Regions from separate parts of the Streptomyces sp. NPDC005483 genome, predicted to be linked through region 1. Evidence: riboswitches for the same ligand, from Rfam matches in the RefSeq annotation. Region 1 holds a riboswitch; each other region holds the start of a gene.

What was found. A riboswitch is a leader RNA that binds a small molecule or an ion and turns the genes downstream of it on or off. The one in region 1 is predicted to bind cyclic di-AMP.
Positions count from the first base shown of each region.
Region 2: linked by a shared signal. The riboswitch ahead of ABZT06_RS29800 (transglycosylase SLT domain-containing protein) and the one ahead of ABZT06_RS03910 (M23 family metallopeptidase) in region 1 are both predicted to bind cyclic di-AMP.
Region 3: linked by a shared signal. The riboswitch ahead of ABZT06_RS44010 (C40 family peptidase) and the one ahead of ABZT06_RS03910 (M23 family metallopeptidase) in region 1 are both predicted to bind cyclic di-AMP.
Region 4: linked by a shared signal. The riboswitch ahead of ABZT06_RS00910 (M23 family metallopeptidase) and the one ahead of ABZT06_RS03910 (M23 family metallopeptidase) in region 1 are both predicted to bind cyclic di-AMP.

Region 1 is NZ_JBEXEA010000002.1:127,525-131,474, reverse strand. It holds gene ABZT06_RS03925 (GNAT family N-acetyltransferase) at 1-212, opposite strand, end outside; gene ABZT06_RS03920 (HPr family phosphocarrier protein) at 410-691, shown strand; gene ABZT06_RS03915 (GntR family transcriptional regulator) at 819-1,514, opposite strand; gene ABZT06_RS03910 (M23 family metallopeptidase) at 1,704-2,456, opposite strand; cyclic di-AMP (ydaO/yuaA leader) riboswitch at 2,470-2,630, opposite strand; gene ABZT06_RS03905 (pitrilysin family protein) at 2,842-3,950, opposite strand, start outside.
Region 2 is NZ_JBEXEA010000017.1:64,467-68,416, reverse strand. It holds gene ABZT06_RS29810 (LacI family DNA-binding transcriptional regulator) at 1-824, shown strand, start outside; gene ABZT06_RS29805 (HAD family hydrolase) at 1,203-2,015, shown strand; gene ABZT06_RS29800 (transglycosylase SLT domain-containing protein) at 2,022-2,504, opposite strand; cyclic di-AMP (ydaO/yuaA leader) riboswitch at 2,508-2,680, opposite strand; gene ABZT06_RS29795 (CocE/NonD family hydrolase) at 2,951-3,950, opposite strand, start outside.
Region 3 is NZ_JBEXEA010000044.1:55,680-59,629, reverse strand. It holds gene ABZT06_RS44025 (hypothetical protein) at 21-404, opposite strand; gene ABZT06_RS44020 (ATP-dependent Clp protease proteolytic subunit) at 789-1,424, shown strand; gene ABZT06_RS44015 (hypothetical protein) at 1,432-1,737, shown strand; cyclic di-AMP (ydaO/yuaA leader) riboswitch at 2,076-2,287, shown strand; gene ABZT06_RS44010 (C40 family peptidase) at 2,291-2,764, shown strand; gene ABZT06_RS44005 (DUF6328 family protein) at 2,858-3,457, shown strand; gene ABZT06_RS44000 (ATP-binding protein) at 3,501-3,950, opposite strand, start outside.
Region 4 is NZ_JBEXEA010000001.1:201,608-205,557, forward strand. It holds gene ABZT06_RS00905 (alpha-galactosidase) at 1-1,435, shown strand, start outside; cyclic di-AMP (ydaO/yuaA leader) riboswitch at 1,744-1,901, shown strand; gene ABZT06_RS00910 (M23 family metallopeptidase) at 1,906-2,838, shown strand; gene ABZT06_RS00915 (Tat pathway signal sequence domain protein) at 3,053-3,950, shown strand, end outside.

The sequences.
Region 1 (3,950 bases):
GTGAAGCGGTGGACGTCCTTGGCGGACAGGCGAGGGTAGGGCGCGAAGAAGCGGTAGTACTTCGACTCGTCCGAGACCTGCTCGTAGAAGCTGACCAGGCGATCGGCGTCGTCGACGGTGATGGGCCTGATGCGCGCGGTGCCGCCGTCGCGCAGCACCACGTCGGCCTCCCAGTGGGCGGGGTACTCGTGCCGGTCCGACGCGCTCTGCATGGGCCCCAGAGTACGGCTCGCGTACGACAACGGCGCGAGGCAGTCTGTGGAGAACGCGCGAGAACGCGCAAGGACGGAAGTCGGGCCGAGGCCGCGGTCCGACGTCTCACCCCGGAGGGACTCCAGGTCCGTTCCGGAGACGCTTCACGTGTGGGAAACTGGTCTAGACAACCCTGAACACCGAAGGGCAGCATCACATGGCTGAGCGCCGCGTCAACGTCGGCTGGGCCGAGGGCCTCCACGCCCGCCCCGCTTCCATCTTCGTCCGGGCCACCACGGCCGCAGGTATCCCGGTGACGATCGCCAAGGCCGACGGCAACCCCGTCAACGCGGCCTCCATGCTGGCCGTTCTCGGCCTGGGCGCGCAGGGCGGCGAGGAGATCGTCCTCGCCTCCGACGCCGAGGGCGCGGACGCGGCCCTCGACCGGCTCGCGAAGCTGGTCGCCGAGGGTCTCGAGGAGCTTCCCGAGACCGTCTGAGCAAAGGTGCCCTGAAAAGCATCGAAGGGCTCGTCCGAATTATCGGGCGGGCCCTTCGCATTTCCCTTCCGCGGGCAGCAGAAATAGTCCCCCGCGAATTACTCCCTCTTTGTATACGGTGCCCGTGTTAATGCCGCACACCCGTCACGTTTACAGGATGTTGCGAGGTCCTCACACGGTCCGCGCGGTCCTGCCCGGAAACGAACCGCAGCCGGTGCACCGCGCCCGAGCGCTCGGTGTGCAGCGCCGTGATCGCCCGCGCGCGCTCGCCGTCCCCGCGTGCCACCGCGTCCACGATCGCGCCGTGCTCGACCCAGGACTCCACGGGGTCGGCGGGCGCGTCCACGACGTACATCCACGCGATCTTGTGCCGCAGCTGGGTCAGCATCGAGGTCAGCGCCGGGCTGCCGGAGGCTTGCGCGAGCGTCTCGTGGAACCAGCCCCCCAAGGAGCGCAGATCGTCGCTGTTGCCCCGCCTGGCACGCTCCTGGCCCAGCCTGACCAGGCCGCGCAGCACCTTCAGATGGGCCTCGGTGCGCCGCTGGGCGGCCCGGGAGGCGCCGAGCGGTTCCAGGAGCATGCGCATCTCCAGGAGGTCGGCGCCCTCCTGCTCGGTCGGTTCGGCCACGCACGCGCCCGCGTGCCGCCGCGTCACCACGAAGCCCTCGGCCTCCAGGGTGCGCAGGGCCTCGCGGACCGGGACGCGGGAGACCCCGTAGCGGCGGGCGAGCAGTTCCTCGGTGAGCCGGCTCCCGCGCTCGTGGACACCGGCGACGATGTCGTCGCGGATCGCCGTGCATACCGAGTGCGCCGGAATACGCATGTCCGACCTCCGTCTTAATCCCCGTGAAACGTCGCCGATTGACGTGTGTTCAGTGACTCTATTGCAATGAGCGGGAATTTCCGACGGCGGACCGGAATCCAGGGATATTTTTTGGACAACGGGGCGCTGGAAACGACGAAACCCCGGCTCGGAAGAGCCGGGGCCTCGCCAGGATCGCGCGGTGGGTCGTCAGACGTTCACGCCGTGCGAGCGCAGGTACGCGACGGGGTCGATGTCCGAGCCGTACTCGGGGGTGGTGCGCGCCTCGAAGTGCAGGTGCGGCCCGGTGGTGTTGCCGGTCGCGCCGGACAGCCCGATCTGCTGGCCGGGGGTGACCGACTGGCCGACCGAGACGCCGATGGACGACAGGTGGCCGTACTGGGTGTACGTGCCGTCGGCCATCCTGATCACGATGTTGTTGCCGTACGCCCCGCCCCAGCCGGCCTCGACGACGGTGCCGCGGCCGACCGCGTGCACGGAGGTGCCGCTGGCGGCGTGGAAGTCGACACCGGTGTGGCTGCCGGACGACCACAGGGAGCCGCCGCTCTTGTAGCCGGTGGAGATGTAGGAGCCGGAGATCGGGGCGACGAAGGCGTTGAGGCGCTTGCGCTCGGCCTCGCGGGCGGCGCGCTCCTTGGCCTCGCGTATCTCCTTGGCGCGCGCCTCGGCCTTGCGCTTGGCCTCCGCCGCCGCCTTCTTCTGCGCGGCGGCCTGCGCCTGGGCCTCGGCCTGGGCGTCGAGCTGGTCCGCGAGGGAGTCGCCGACGCTGACGACCGGCATCAGGCCGGTCTGCTCGACGGAGTTGTCGGCGGCGAGCGCCGGGGCGGCGAGGGTGCCGATGACGCCGGTGGTGGCGAGGGCCGCGACGCCTGCCGCGCGGGCGGTGGTGCGCTTGATGCGGCTGGGACGACGGTGCTTCCCGGTGGCGCAGGTGAACGCCATGTGGTGGCTGGTCCTTTCCTTCCTTCTCGCCTACCGGGTTAGCTGACGGGTTCGGAGCAGGAAGGTCTCCTACGGACCCCCTCGCGGTGCGCGGGCGTCCGATTCACCCCAGGGACTTGGTGGGTCCCCGGCTCCCCTGGCTCGCGCCATGCGGGGACTCGGCGATGACTGTCCGGTGCCGCGGGCGCGGCTCGGTGCCTGACGGACAGCCCAGAGGACGCTAAGCGGGGCCACTTTCAATCCCCAAACCGATCGGGGTGTTTGTAGCGCATCCCACAGGGCAGACAGGCAACCTCCTGCCCAATTCGGACATCTAAGAGATCTGGGTGTCGAAGGGGCCCTGGCGACACTCGTGTCACCAGGGCCCCTTCGAGTCAGGGTTCGTCTACTCGGCCGTCACGACCTTGACTTCGCCGATGCCGAGGGCCTCGACGGGCTCCTTGATGGCGGCCGCGTCACCGACCAGGATCGTCACCAGCCGGTCCACCGGGAAGGCGTTCACGACCGCGGCGGTGGCCTCGACGGTGCCGGTCGCGGCGAGTTGCTGGTACAGGGTCGCCTGGTAGTCGTCGGGCAGGTGCTGCTCGACCTGGTCGGCCAGTGTGCTCGCGACGGCCGCCGCGGTCTCGTACTTGAGCGGCGCCACACCGACGAGGTTCTGTACGGCGACGTCCCGTTCGGCGTCGGTGAGTCCGCCCTCGGCGAGCGTGCGCAGCACCTTCCACAGGTCGTCCAGCGCGGGACCGGTGTTCGGGGTGTCGACCGAGCCGCTGATGGCGAGCATCGCGGCGCCCGAGCCGTCCGGGGCGGACCTGAGGACCTGGCCGAACGACCGTACGCCGTAGGTGTAGCCCTTCTCCTCGCGCAGGACGCGGTCCAGGCGGGAGGTGAGGGTGCCGCCGAGGCAGTACGTGCCGAGCACCTGCGCGGGCCACACGCGTGCGTGCCGGTCGGCGCCGACGCGGCCGATCAGCAGCTGCGTCTGGACGGCGCCGGGGCGGTCCACGATGACGACCCGGCCGGTGTCGTCGGCGGTCACCGGCGGTACCGGGCGCGGCTGAGCCGTGGAGCCGGTCCAGGAGCCCAGGGTGTCGGCGAGCAGCGCGTCCAGGTCGATGTCGGTGAGGTCGCCGACGACCACGGCGGTCGCGGTGGCGGGCCGCACGTGCTTCTCGTAGAAGGCGCGTACGGCCGCGGAGTCGATGTTCTCGACGGTCTCCCCGGTGCCCTGGCGCGGGCGCGACATGCGCGAGTCCGCCGGGAACAGCTCCCGGGAGAGCTCCTTGGCGGCGCGGCGGGACGGGTTGGCCAGCTCGTGCGGGATCTCGTCGAGGCGGTTGCGGACGAGCCGCTCGACCTCGCTGTCCGCGAACGCGGGTGCCCTGAGCGCGTCGGCGAGCAGTCCGAGCGCCTTGGCGAGGCGGGAGGCGGGCACTTCGAGGCTGAGGCGGACGCCAGGGTGGTCGGCGTGCGCGTCGAGGGTGGCGCCGCAGC
Region 2 (3,950 bases), on a different contig from region 1:
CGGACTCGGTGGCGTTCCTGCTGACCGAGCCGCAGGAGAAGTTCTTCGAGGACCCCAACTTCAACGTCCTGCTGCGGGGTTGCACCGAGCGGCTCGCCCAGCACGACATCCCGCTGCTGCTCATGCTGGCCGAGAGCGACGACGACCGGCGCCGGCTGACCCGGTACATCACCTCGGGTCACGTCGACGGCGTGCTGCTGCTCTCCAACCACAGCGGTGACCCGGTCGCGGCCGAACTGCACGATGCCGGGATCCCGTTGGTGGTCTGCGGCAAGCCGATAGGGCGGGGCACCAAGGTGAGTTACGTGGCCGCCGCCGACCGGGAGGGCGCGCAGGACATGGTCCGCCATCTCCTCGCGGGCGGCCGCCGCCGTATCGGCATGGTCACCGGGCCGCTGGACATGCCGGGCGGCCCCGACCGGCTGGCCGGCTACCGGGACGTGCTGGCCGAGGCGGGCCTGCCCTTCGACCCCGCGCTCGTCGTCGAGGGCGACTTCCGGCGCAGCGGCGGCGAACGGGCGGCCCGCCGCCTGCTGGCCCAAGCCCCGGACATGGACGCGGTGTTCGTCGCCTCGGACCTCATGGCCCTGGGGGTGGTGGGCGTCCTTCAGCAGGCCGGGCGTTCGGTCCCTGATGACATCGCTGTCGGAGGCTTCGACGACTCCCCGGCGGCCACCGCCATCGCCCCCGCCCTCACCACCATGCGCCAGCCCTTCGACCGCATCAGCGCCGAGATGGTCCGCATGCTCCTCGCCCAGATCGCGGGCGAGGACACGGCGGGAGTGATCCTCCCGACCGAACTGGTGGTGCGGTCCTCGGCGTGACCGCTGCGCGGGACGCGCGGGGAGGTCGCCGGGCCGTGGGGTCGTCGGCAGATCGTCCGTCCAGGGTCGGCGGGTTCGGGGGCCGGAGTCTCGACGGCATCAGCTCGACCTGGTGGTGCGGTCCTGGGCGTGACCGCTGCGCGGGACGCGCGGCCGAAAAACACCTGGGCCGGACCTCGTCGGACGATGGATCGTGTCGGCGCCGTCCTGAAGGTCCGCAGTCCGCCGGGGTGTTCGGGGTACGCCGGCCCGGTTCGCCGATCAAACCCGTTCGGTACCGCCTCGCCCCTGAACCGGAACTGCCGTCAACGGATGTGAAAGCAGCAGCCGTCCGGTTCGCGTCGAGTCGCAGGGGCCAACCATCCGTATTCTCTGATCATGGCCGCCTCCCCCGCATATTCACTCATCGCCACCGACCTGGACGGCACGCTGCTCCGCGCCGACGACACGCTCTCCGACCGGTCGTTGGCCGCGCTCGCGCGGGTGGCGGCGAGCGGGGCCCGGCATCTCGTCGTGACGGGGCGGCCGGCACCCAGAGTGCGGCCGCTCCTCGACGAGCTCGGCAGCACGGGGCTCGCGGTGTGCGGACAGGGCGCGCAGGTGTACGACGCCGGCGCGGACCGTCTGCTCTGGTCGGTGACCCTGGACCGGGAGCTGGCGGAGACCGCGCTCGGCAAGATCGAGGCCGAGGTCGGGCAGGTGTACGCGGCCGTGGACCAGGACGGAGTCGACGGGCTGACACTCATCGAGCCGGGCTATCTGATGCCTCATCCCACCCTGCCCGCCGTTCGGGTCGGCCGGCGCGACCACCTGTGGCGCGAGCCGATCAGCAAGGTGCTGCTGCGCCACCCCTACCTGTCCGACGACGAGTTGGCGGTCACGGCGCGCTCGGTGGTGAGCTCACTGGCGACGGTCACGATGTCGGGGCCCGGGACCGTCGAACTCCAGCCATGCGGCATCACCAAGGCGACCGGCCTCGCGCTGGCCGCCGAACACCTGGGCCTGGGGCCCGAGGTGACGATCGCCTTCGGGGACATGCCCAACGACATCCCCATGTTCGACTGGGCTGCCCGCGGCGTGGCGATGGCCAACGCCCACCCCGAACTCAAGGCCGTGGCCGACGAGGTGACGCTGTCGAACGAGGACGACGGTATCGCCGTCGTCCTCGAAAGACTGTTTCCGCGGGGCTGATACGGCCTAGTACGCGCTGAACACGTTGTCGATGGACCCGTACCGCTGCGCCGCGTAGTTGCAGGCCGCGGTGATGTTCGCGACCGGGTCGTACGGGTCCCACGAGGTGTTGGCCACGTGGTACGCGTTGAAGGTCGGGTCGATCACCTGGAGCAGACCCTTGGAGGGCGTGCCGGCGGCCGCGTTGGAGTCCCAGAGGTTGATGGCGTAGGGGTTGCCGGAGGACTCGCGGATGACGTTGCGGTAGATGCCGTCGTAGGAGCCGGGAATGCCGTGCTCCGCCATGACGGCGAGGGAGGCCCGGATCCAGCCGTCGAGGGTGTTGGAGTAGCCGAGCGTGGTCGCGGTCTGCACGGTCGGGGTGGCCGCGGACGCGGTGGTCGCCCCGATGAGCGGCAGTGCGAGGACGGCGGCTCCGGTGCCGGCGACGGCGAGCTTGCGGGCGAGACGGCTGATGCGGGGACGGCGGTGCTGAGCGGCAGCAGACATGCGAATTCCTCTCCGTCGCCTGCGAGGTGAGCTGTCGGGTTCGGGCGGGAGCTGCCCGGCCGCGCCGACGAAAGGCGCGACTTCACCCCGAGCCGTACCGGTATGTCCGAAGACGACCGGTCCGGCGACTTACCTGGTTCCCCCGCTCCTGCCGTGGTTCTCGGTGGGTGTTGCGGGCGGTGGCAGGATTCGGCGTCCGCCCGACAGGCCGGGAACGTATGCGAGAGCACATGTCCGGAACAAGTGGCGAATTCACATGCCGTGCCTATTGACCATGGTAAGAGGCATTTGAGGCACTTGATCCTTTGCGTTCGCCAAGCCTCAACTCGGGCACGGGAAAAGGCGGATCGACAGATTCCGCATCCATGCCGATCCGCCCGCGCGAGTGGGCCACATCACAGTCGAGCACAAGAGGGGTAAAACGCCCACGAAGGCTCAACTCGTGTTCAACCGGCCGCCCGTGGGATCCGTTGCTCCCACGTCCGGTGGAAGACCACCTCGCCGCCGTCGGTGCAGACGACCTCGTCGGAGGTGTGGAAGTCCGTCCCGTCGCAGGTGATCTCCGAGCGGGTCCGGACGGTCACGTCCCAGGCGAGCTCGGGGCGGTGCAGCCGGATCGACCAGTCCGAGCGGGTGCGCGCGGACAGCGGGTCCTGCTCGTCGATCGTGTAGGTCTCCAGCGCGTCCTCGGTGAACTCCAGGCCGTCGGGGTACACGCGCGTGCCGCCGCACCGGGGGTCGACCTCCAGACGCCACTCACCCTTGGCCACGTCACGGACCACCAGCCGCTCCGGGCGGGGTTCGTCCAGGGTGGCGGGGCTCCATCCATCAGCGGCTACGCCGCGGGCGGCCCCCAGCGGCGCGGACTGCTCCGGCTCCTCGAAGGCGATGGCCGGGTCCACTTCACGCGCGCGTACCGGCAGTTCGAGGAAGCTGCCCGCCGGCTCCAGCGTGAATCCCGCCTGCGACCCGGGCTGCGGCCAGATCCACGGCCAGTACGCGGAGGACACGGCGAGCCGGATGCGGTGGCCGGGCGGGAAGGCGTGCCCGACGCCGTTCAGCTCGAAGGCCACCTCCTGCGTGGCCCCCGGCTCCCAGGGCACCACACGGTCCCGCCCATGACGGGCCGAGAGGTTCAGCACTCCGCGCGTGACCAGGGTCGACGAGCCGTCCGGGGCGACATCGCAGAGCCGCGCGACGACCTGCCCGCGCGACACCTCCGAGGTCACCCTGAGCCGCACCCGTGGCCGTCCGAGGACCCACGTCTCCTCGCCCACCGCGAACTCGAAGCAGCCCGAGCGGGCGTCCTCCTCCCGCTGGTCCGGCGGCAGGTCGGCGTCGTTCCCGACGGGGCGGAAGCGGCCGGCGTCCACCCCCGTGTGCTGCGGGGAACGGACCAGGACGGGGGCGCCCTGCAGGCCGTACGACACCGTCGTCACGTTCGGG
Region 3 (3,950 bases), on a different contig from region 1:
GCTGGAGGGCGAACGAGTTGTCAAGTATCGCCACGACCTTGTGCGTGCCGAGAATCACGTCCGCGCAGCTCAAGCGGCGTGTTGGTACGCGTGGTCACTCCGCCGAGGCGGTCGTGTCGACGTATGTCGAGGCGAGCGATCTCCATGGGGTCGGTGCTGGATTCGGGGAGTGCGCGCAGCGGCGCGGCTGCCGGCCGGGAGCGATGGGTGCGGTGCTCGTTGTAGAACCGCTCGTACTCACTCAGGGCATGGCGCAGGTGGTGAGCGTTCCAGATGAGGGTGCGGTCGAGAAGCTCGCGGCGGAGGCTGAGCACCCATGTGGAGACGCTTTGCTGCCACCGGCCGGACGCGACAACGCCGCTGATCGCCGAAGCCCCCAACAAGACACCGGCGAGATCCGTCAATACACCAGCTCCGCCACCAGTACCTCGATCACCTGGCCGTGCGTCAGGTCCGATCCAGTTGGTCAACTGACGCACGACAGTTAAGGGCCGGGCCGTCCACACCCACTGACGGACGCTCATACCGCAGCGAGTCGCGACAAACGCGCAGATCAGGGTTGCCGTAGGGAGGACCACTGGCTAATCGCCGAATGCAACGGCGACAACGCTCCCGCCAAAGAACCGTCAAACGGTGACAGGAATGTGAGACACGAGCCCCCACGGTGAGCCATAAATCCCCTCCGACCTGGGCATTTAGCTTGATCGTTAAAATCCGCTCCTATCGAACGCCACGTACGTCCTGTACATTTTTTACAGACAGCTGTCCGCAACGAGGAGGGGTACGCCATGACCCGACCGACCGCCCGTTACGTCCTGCCCGAGTTCCACGAGCGCACGAGCTTCGGGCAGAAGACGATGGATCCGTACTCCAAGCTGCTGGAGGAGCGGATCGTCTTCCTCGGGACGCAGATCGACGACACCTCGGCGAACGACCTGATGGCGCAGTTCATGTACCTCGAGTACCAGGACCCGGACCGGGACATCGCGCTGTACATCAACTCCCCCGGCGGCTCGTTCAGCGCGATGTCGGCGATCTACGACACGATGCAGTACGTCAGTTGCGACGTGGAGACGACGTGTCTCGGGCAGGCCGGCTCCTCCGCGGCGGTGCTGCTGGCGGCGGGCACCCCGGGCAAGCGGTCCGTGCTGCCGGGTGCCCGGGTGGTGATCCACCAGCCCGGGCTGAGCGAGCCCGTGCAGGGACAGGCCAGCGATCTGGCCATCCAGGCCGCGGAGTTGATCCGGGTGCGGGGCTGCCTGGAGGAGATGCTGGTCCGGCACACCGGGCGCAGTCCCGAGCAGGTGAGCGCAGACATCGAGCGGGACAAGATCCTGGACGCGCAGGGCGCCCTGGACTACGGCCTGGCGGACGCGATCGTCCCGAGCCGCAAGTCCGCGCGCACCGCTCCGGGCGCGAGGTGAGGCCTCGATGGTGCCGGACCTGCCACCGCTGCCCGCGCTGACCCGCGCCGAGGGCGAGCTGATCGACCGTTATCTCGACGTGGTCGACCTGCTGGGCCGGATCAACCCGGCCCGGCACGAGGACACCTACGGCGGACTGCGCGCGGCGCAGGCACTGGTGAGCAGGGCGGCCGAGCTGCGCGACGCGCTGGTGCTGATGCACGGCCGGGGTGAGCGTGAACTGCACGCCGCGACGCTGGCACGGGCCCTGCGGGTCCTGGACGGAGAGCGGCGTACGGCCAGGGTCACCGTGCCGCCCGAGCCCGGCGACTGACGCACCGGCAGTGTTTCCGGACGTTCCACGGGTCTGGCGGTGCGTCCGGGGCGCGGTTGAAACGGACCAAAAGACGTACCGCCGTTTGCAGGAGGCGCGGCTCCTTTTTCGCGACCGTCCAGGTTGCGCAACGCGCGTGGTTCAGGAGGGGAATGAGGAGTTTCTGTGCTGGTCGAGGAGGCTGCGGACCCCTGGACGCCCCTTCGAGCGCTCAGGTGTCCACCCGAACGGGTGAGTGGTGAGTAACAACACAAACCCCCGGTTCCATTGGGTTTTTGGGACATCCGTGCGCCAAGATCCCTGACTGACGACAAGCCCCCGCCGCAGCGGCGGGGCGATCCGGGCGGACGCCGAGTCCTGCCGCCGCCCGGATGACCGGTCGACAGGAGTGGATCGGCAGGAGTGGAGGACCCAAGCACGACGGGTCGCCGGAACGGTCACGTCATGACCGGGCCGAGCATCCCTTGGGGTGAAGCCGCGTCAGCGGCCGGGCAACTTCGCCAGCCCGAATCCGACAGGTCATCCTTCACAGGCGGCTGACGAAGGGTTGCGCATGACTGCGCTCAATCGTGTCCCGTCGCTGATGGTCCGAGCCGGTACGGCCTCGGCCTTCGCCATCGCCGCTGTGGGCGGCTCCGTCGTGATCCCGGGCGTCGCAGCCGACGCCGCCGCCTCGACACCGGCGACGCAGGCGCTCAAGGTAGCGGCCTCCAAGAAGGGTTCGCCGTACAAGTACGGCGCCACCGGGCCCCGCCGCTTCGACTGCTCAGGGCTCACGCTGTACTCGTTCAAGAAGGCGGGCAAGAAGCTCCCGCGCACGGCGGCCCAGCAGTACAACAAGACCCGCCACATCGGCGCGGGCAGCCGCAAGGCCGGCGACCTGGTGTTCTTCCACTCGGGTTCGAACGTCTACCACGTCGGCATCTACGCCGGGAAGGGAAAGATCTGGCACGCCCCGAAGACCGGGGACGTGGTGAGGCTGCAGAAGATCTGGACGAAGAGCGTCTGGTACGGCCGGGTCAAGTGACGTCCCGAGGGGGCGGCGGCGACCTGACCTGCCACCGCCCCCTCGGGTCTCCCGGGACGCGTGACACGGGCCCAGATGGTTACCCGTGACGCCATGGCCGACCACCGCCCGTGCACCGCCCGCAACGAGACCCCGCTGGAGCGCGCCGACCGCAACTTCGGCGAGCTGCTCCAGGAACTGCGCGTGACCCAGACCGGGGTGCAGATACTCTTCGCCTTTCTGCTGACCCTGGCCTTCACCCAGCGCTTCCCGTCCCTCGACACCTTCCAGCGCGCCACGTACGTCACCACGCTGCTGCTGGCGGTCGTCGCGGCGGCCCTGTTCACCGCACCGGCGGCCCTGCACCGCTCGCTCTTCCAGCGCGGCGCCAAGGCCCGGATCGTGCAGGTCTCCTCCCGGCTCGCGACGGTCGGCATGGGGGTTCTGGTGCTCGCGTTCACGGGATCGGTGCTGCTCGTGGTGGACGTGACGACGGGCCGGGCCGGCGGAGTGGCCGCGGGCGCGGCGACCCTGCTCGTGTGCCTGGGCCTGTGGGGCCTGCTCCCCCGGCTGGTCCGGCGGGCGGGACTCGCCGAGGAACGGAAGGCGGCGCAGTCGCACTCCACGCCTGCGTCGGCGAGGCGCGAGGTGATCCCGCGAGCCACGGCCCGGCCAGGAACATCACCCCGAGAACCGTCCGCGCGCCTTCGCTGACCCCTTCGGCGCCCCGGGCCGCCCGCGGCCGGTCTGACGCCTCTCACGGCTCCTGCTGCCCCGCCGCTGTGACCGGCTCGGCCGGCACCGCCCACGGGAGTTCGATGGAGACGGTCTTACCGCCTTCCCGGGTGGGCATGACTCTCAGTCGGCCGCCGTACTCGGCGGCGAGCCAGCGGATGATCACCATCCCCCGCCCGTTGTCCTGCTGGACCGCGGCCGGCAGCCGCTTGGGGAAGCGGGGATGGCTGTCGGTGACCCCGATGCGCAGTTGTTCGTCGCGGTCCAGCTCGATGTCCACCGTGAAGGTGGGTGACTGCCCGAAGGTGTGCTGTACGGCGTTGGTGGCGAGTTCGGAGACGATGAGCCGGACGGTCTCGGCGGCGTCCGTGGTGGGCGGCAGCCCCCACTCCGCGAGTGTGCTCAGGACGTAGGTGCGGGCCGCGGAGACCGAGGCGGGTTCGCTCGGCAGAGTGACGGATGCTTCCAGGTG
Region 4 (3,950 bases), on a different contig from region 1:
GGTCTACGGCGTCGCCCTCGGCTGGTCGGGGTCCTGGCGGATCGCTGTGGCGCAACTGCCCGACGCGCGCGTGCAGATCACCGGCGGCGCCGGATACGACGACTCGGGGCTGCTCCGGCTGGCGGCCGGGGAGTCCTTCACGACGCCCCTCTTCGCCGGTCTCTGGAGCGACGAAGGCTTCGGCGGCGCCAGCCGAGCCTGGCACGCCTACCAGCGGGCGTACGTCATCCCGGACGCGGACCAGGACCGACCCGTGCTGTTCAACTCCTGGGAGGCCACGAACTTCGACATCTCCGAGGAGCAGCAGCTCACCCTGGCCCGACGTGCCGCGTCGATCGGCGTCGAGCTGTTCGTGGTCGACGACGGCTGGTTCGGCGCCCGCACCAGTGACCGGGCCGGGCTCGGCGACTGGGCGCCCAACCCCGACCGCTTCCCCTCCGGCCTCAAGCCGCTCGGTGACTCCGTGCGCGCGCTCGGCATGCAGTTCGGCATCTGGGTCGAGCCGGAGATGATCAACCCGGACAGCGAGCTGTACCGTGCCCACCCGGACTGGGTGCAGTACCAAGCGGGACGAAAGCGGACGGAGTTCCGCAATCAACTCGTACTGAACCTCGCACGCGAGGATGTTCAGGAGTATCTGTGGGAGCAGCTCGACACCCTGCTCTCCTCGGCCCCGATCGACTATGTGAAGTGGGACTTCAACCGCTGCTTCACGGACGCGGGCTGGCCCGGCGAGCCCTACCCGCAGCGCCTGTGGGTCGACCATGTGCGCGGCTTCTACGCCCTGCTGGACCGGTTGCGGGAGGCTCACCCGGGCGTGGCCTTCGAGTCCTGCTCGGGGGGTGGCGGCCGGATCGACCTCGGGGTGCTCGGCCGTACCGACCAGGTGTGGACCTCGGACAACACCGACCCCCTCGACCGGCTCGCCATCCAGCACGGCTTCAGTCAGATCCACCCCGCGCGCGTGATGGCGGCCTGGGTCACCGACAGTCCCAACACCCAGCTCAACGGACGGGTGAGCTCTCTGCGGTTCCGGTTCGTGAGCGCGATGGCCGGAGTGCTCGGAGTGGGTGGGGACCTCTCGGAGTGGACCGATGAGGAGCTCGCCGAAGCCGGGCGGTGGGTGGGTCTCTACAAGGAGATCCGGCCCCTGGTGCAGCGCGGCGACCTCTACCGGCTGCGGCCTCCGCGGGGCGGACTGAGCGCGGTGCAGTACGTGCTCGGGGGCGAGACCGTCGTCCTCGCCTGGCTTCAGGCACAGAAGTACGGCGAGCCCGTCCCCTCGCTGCGGCTGCGGGGGCTCGACCCGGCGGCGTCGTACGAATGCCCCGAAACGGGCGAAGTTCACCGGGGGGTCGTATTGCTGCATCACGGGCTCCGTACCGGTTTGCGTGGAGACCTTGATGCGACGGTTATCCGACTGCGTCACATATAGGGCTTCTGTCCGAATTGATGGCCTCCTTCCAGCTCCGCCCGGGATGAGGGTTCCTGTGAATTCGTGACGTGAGGAGCGTCATATCCGTGACGGTGCGTCGCCCGTCATGTTCACGTAATTCGCAGGCCGCTCAAGGGGATTTGGGCGGGTGGAGGGTGCTCGATTCACGCAGGGTGACCGGTAATTCGCATTCGGGATCAAGGGAAACGCATATCCGGGCAACCTCTCACTTGTCCCTTTGTGTCTTGCTCGTTTACGTTCGCCACCGATCCGGTCGGACGCCCAATCCTGCCGCCGAACGGATTCCCCACACTCACTCACCCGTGCACGGCAGGAGCGGGGGACCCACAGGTATCACCGCCTGTTCCGGTCTCCGGAACGGCTTGGGGTATAGCCGCGTCTCGGCGCGGCCGGGCATCTCCAGCCCGCACCCGACAGCTCACCTCGCAGGCGCCGGAGAGGAATTCGCCATGCCCGCGAAGGGTAAGCACCGCCGTCCGAAGTCCCAGCGTTTCACCCGCTCGATCGCCGTCGCCGGAACCGGAGGCGCCGCGCTCGCGCTGCCGTTCATAGGCGCCACCGGCGCTCACGCCGCCACCCCGCAGTCCGTTTCGGAAAAGGCCGTTCAGTCGATTCCGGTCTCGCAGAAGTCCGCCGAAAAGACCGCTGCCGAGAAGAGCACCGCGAAGACCTCGACGGTGCGCACCTATTCGGTGCGGGTCGGCGACTATCTTTCGAAGATCGCCGATGAACAGAACGTCAGGGGTGGCTGGAAGAGGCTCTACGCCGACAACCGTGCGGCCATCGGCGACGACCCGTCGCTGATCCACCCGGGCCTGAAGCTCTCGATCGACAAGAAGGCAAAGGCGAGCACGGCGAAGACCGGGTCCTCCTCCTCGGCGTCCTCGGCGAAGGCCGAGAAGGCGGAGTCGAAGAAGTCGTCCTCGAATTCAACGGCTGCCACCCAGAGCTCCGACACGACCAGCAGCTCCAGCGGCTACACCCTCCCGGTCAGCGGCGCCACCATCGGAACGGGCTACCGCGTCGCGGGCAGCATGTGGTCCAGCGGCTACCACACCGGCGTCGACTTCGTCGTCCCGACCGGCACCTCGCTCAAGGCCGTGGCCGCGGGCACGGTCGTCTCCGCGGGCTGGGGCGGCGCCTACGGCAACCAGGTCGTCATCAAGCTGAACGACGGCTACTACGCGCAGTACGCCCACCTGTCCCAGCTCTCCGTCTCGGCCGGTCAGACCGTGACCGAGGGTCAGCAGATCGGCCTCTCCGGCGCGACCGGCAATGTGACCGGCCCGCACCTGCACTTCGAGATCCGCACCACGCCGGACTACGGCTCCGACGTGGACCCGGTCGCCTACCTCCGCTCGAAGGGTGTCGCCGTCGGCTGACGCCCCCCTGTGCCACCGAAGGCCGGACCCCGATCCCCGGGTCCGGCCTTCGGTGTTTCGTCAGCGACTCCCACGCGTGAGTGTGTGCCCCTTCATGATCACTTCATTGCGTTCTTGTGGCGAGGGGGCTCAGGGCGTCGACAGGGAGGGGAGGGTGGAGACAGAGTGAACTCCGTTGCCGCGTAAGCGCTTTCTACGACCTTCGGAGGTCACCGTGTCCGGCGTCGACCGACGCACCGTCTTCAAGGGCGCCGCAGCCGCGGCCGCCCTCACCCAGTTCTCCTGGGCCCAGTCCCGTACCGCCGCCGCGGCGGCCGGCGACGACGACGACACCGAGCTCCACTGGCTGGAGGGCTCTCCGCCCGACGCCCACGCCGGTGCCACCTGGGGCGTGCCGTGGGCGCGCGGCACCCACCGCCCGGAGCAGCGGTTCCGGCTCGCCACCACCGGCGGCGACGAGGTCCCGGTCCAGAGCTGGCCCACCGCCTACTGGCCCGACGGCTCGGTGAAGTGGACCGCGCACGCGATCGCCCCCGACGCACCGCGGGCCGACGGCTATCTGCTGAGCGCGGGCAGTCCGGCCGAGCCCGCCCACCGGGTCACCGTCGGCCGGGGCGTCGGCGGCCGGATCGAGGTGTCGACCGGCGTGATCACCGCCGTCTTCGGGGCCAAGGGCTCCGACACCGTCGTACGCGGCATCCGGCGCGGCACGACCGAGATCGCGCGCGACGGACGGCTGGTGGCCCTGCGCCAGGACTCCGTGCGCGAGGGCGCGGACCTCGACAGCTTCGCGGGCCGGATCGAGAAGATCACGGTCGAGCAGGACGGCCCCGTCCGTGCCGTGATCCGGGTCGAAGGGCGGCACCGGCACGGCGGCAGGGCCTGGCTGCCGTTCGTGCTGCGGTTCGCCTTCTTCGCCGGTGCGGAATCCTTCCGCCTGGTGCACACCTTCGTCTGGGACGGCGAGCAGCGGCCCGGCTCCGACCAGGGTGACTTCCTGCGCGGACTCGGCGTCCGCTTCACCGTGCCGCTGAGCGATCAGCCCTACGACCGCCACGTGCGGTTCGCCGACTCGGGCGGCGGCCTGTTCAGCGAGGCCGTCCAGGGAGTCA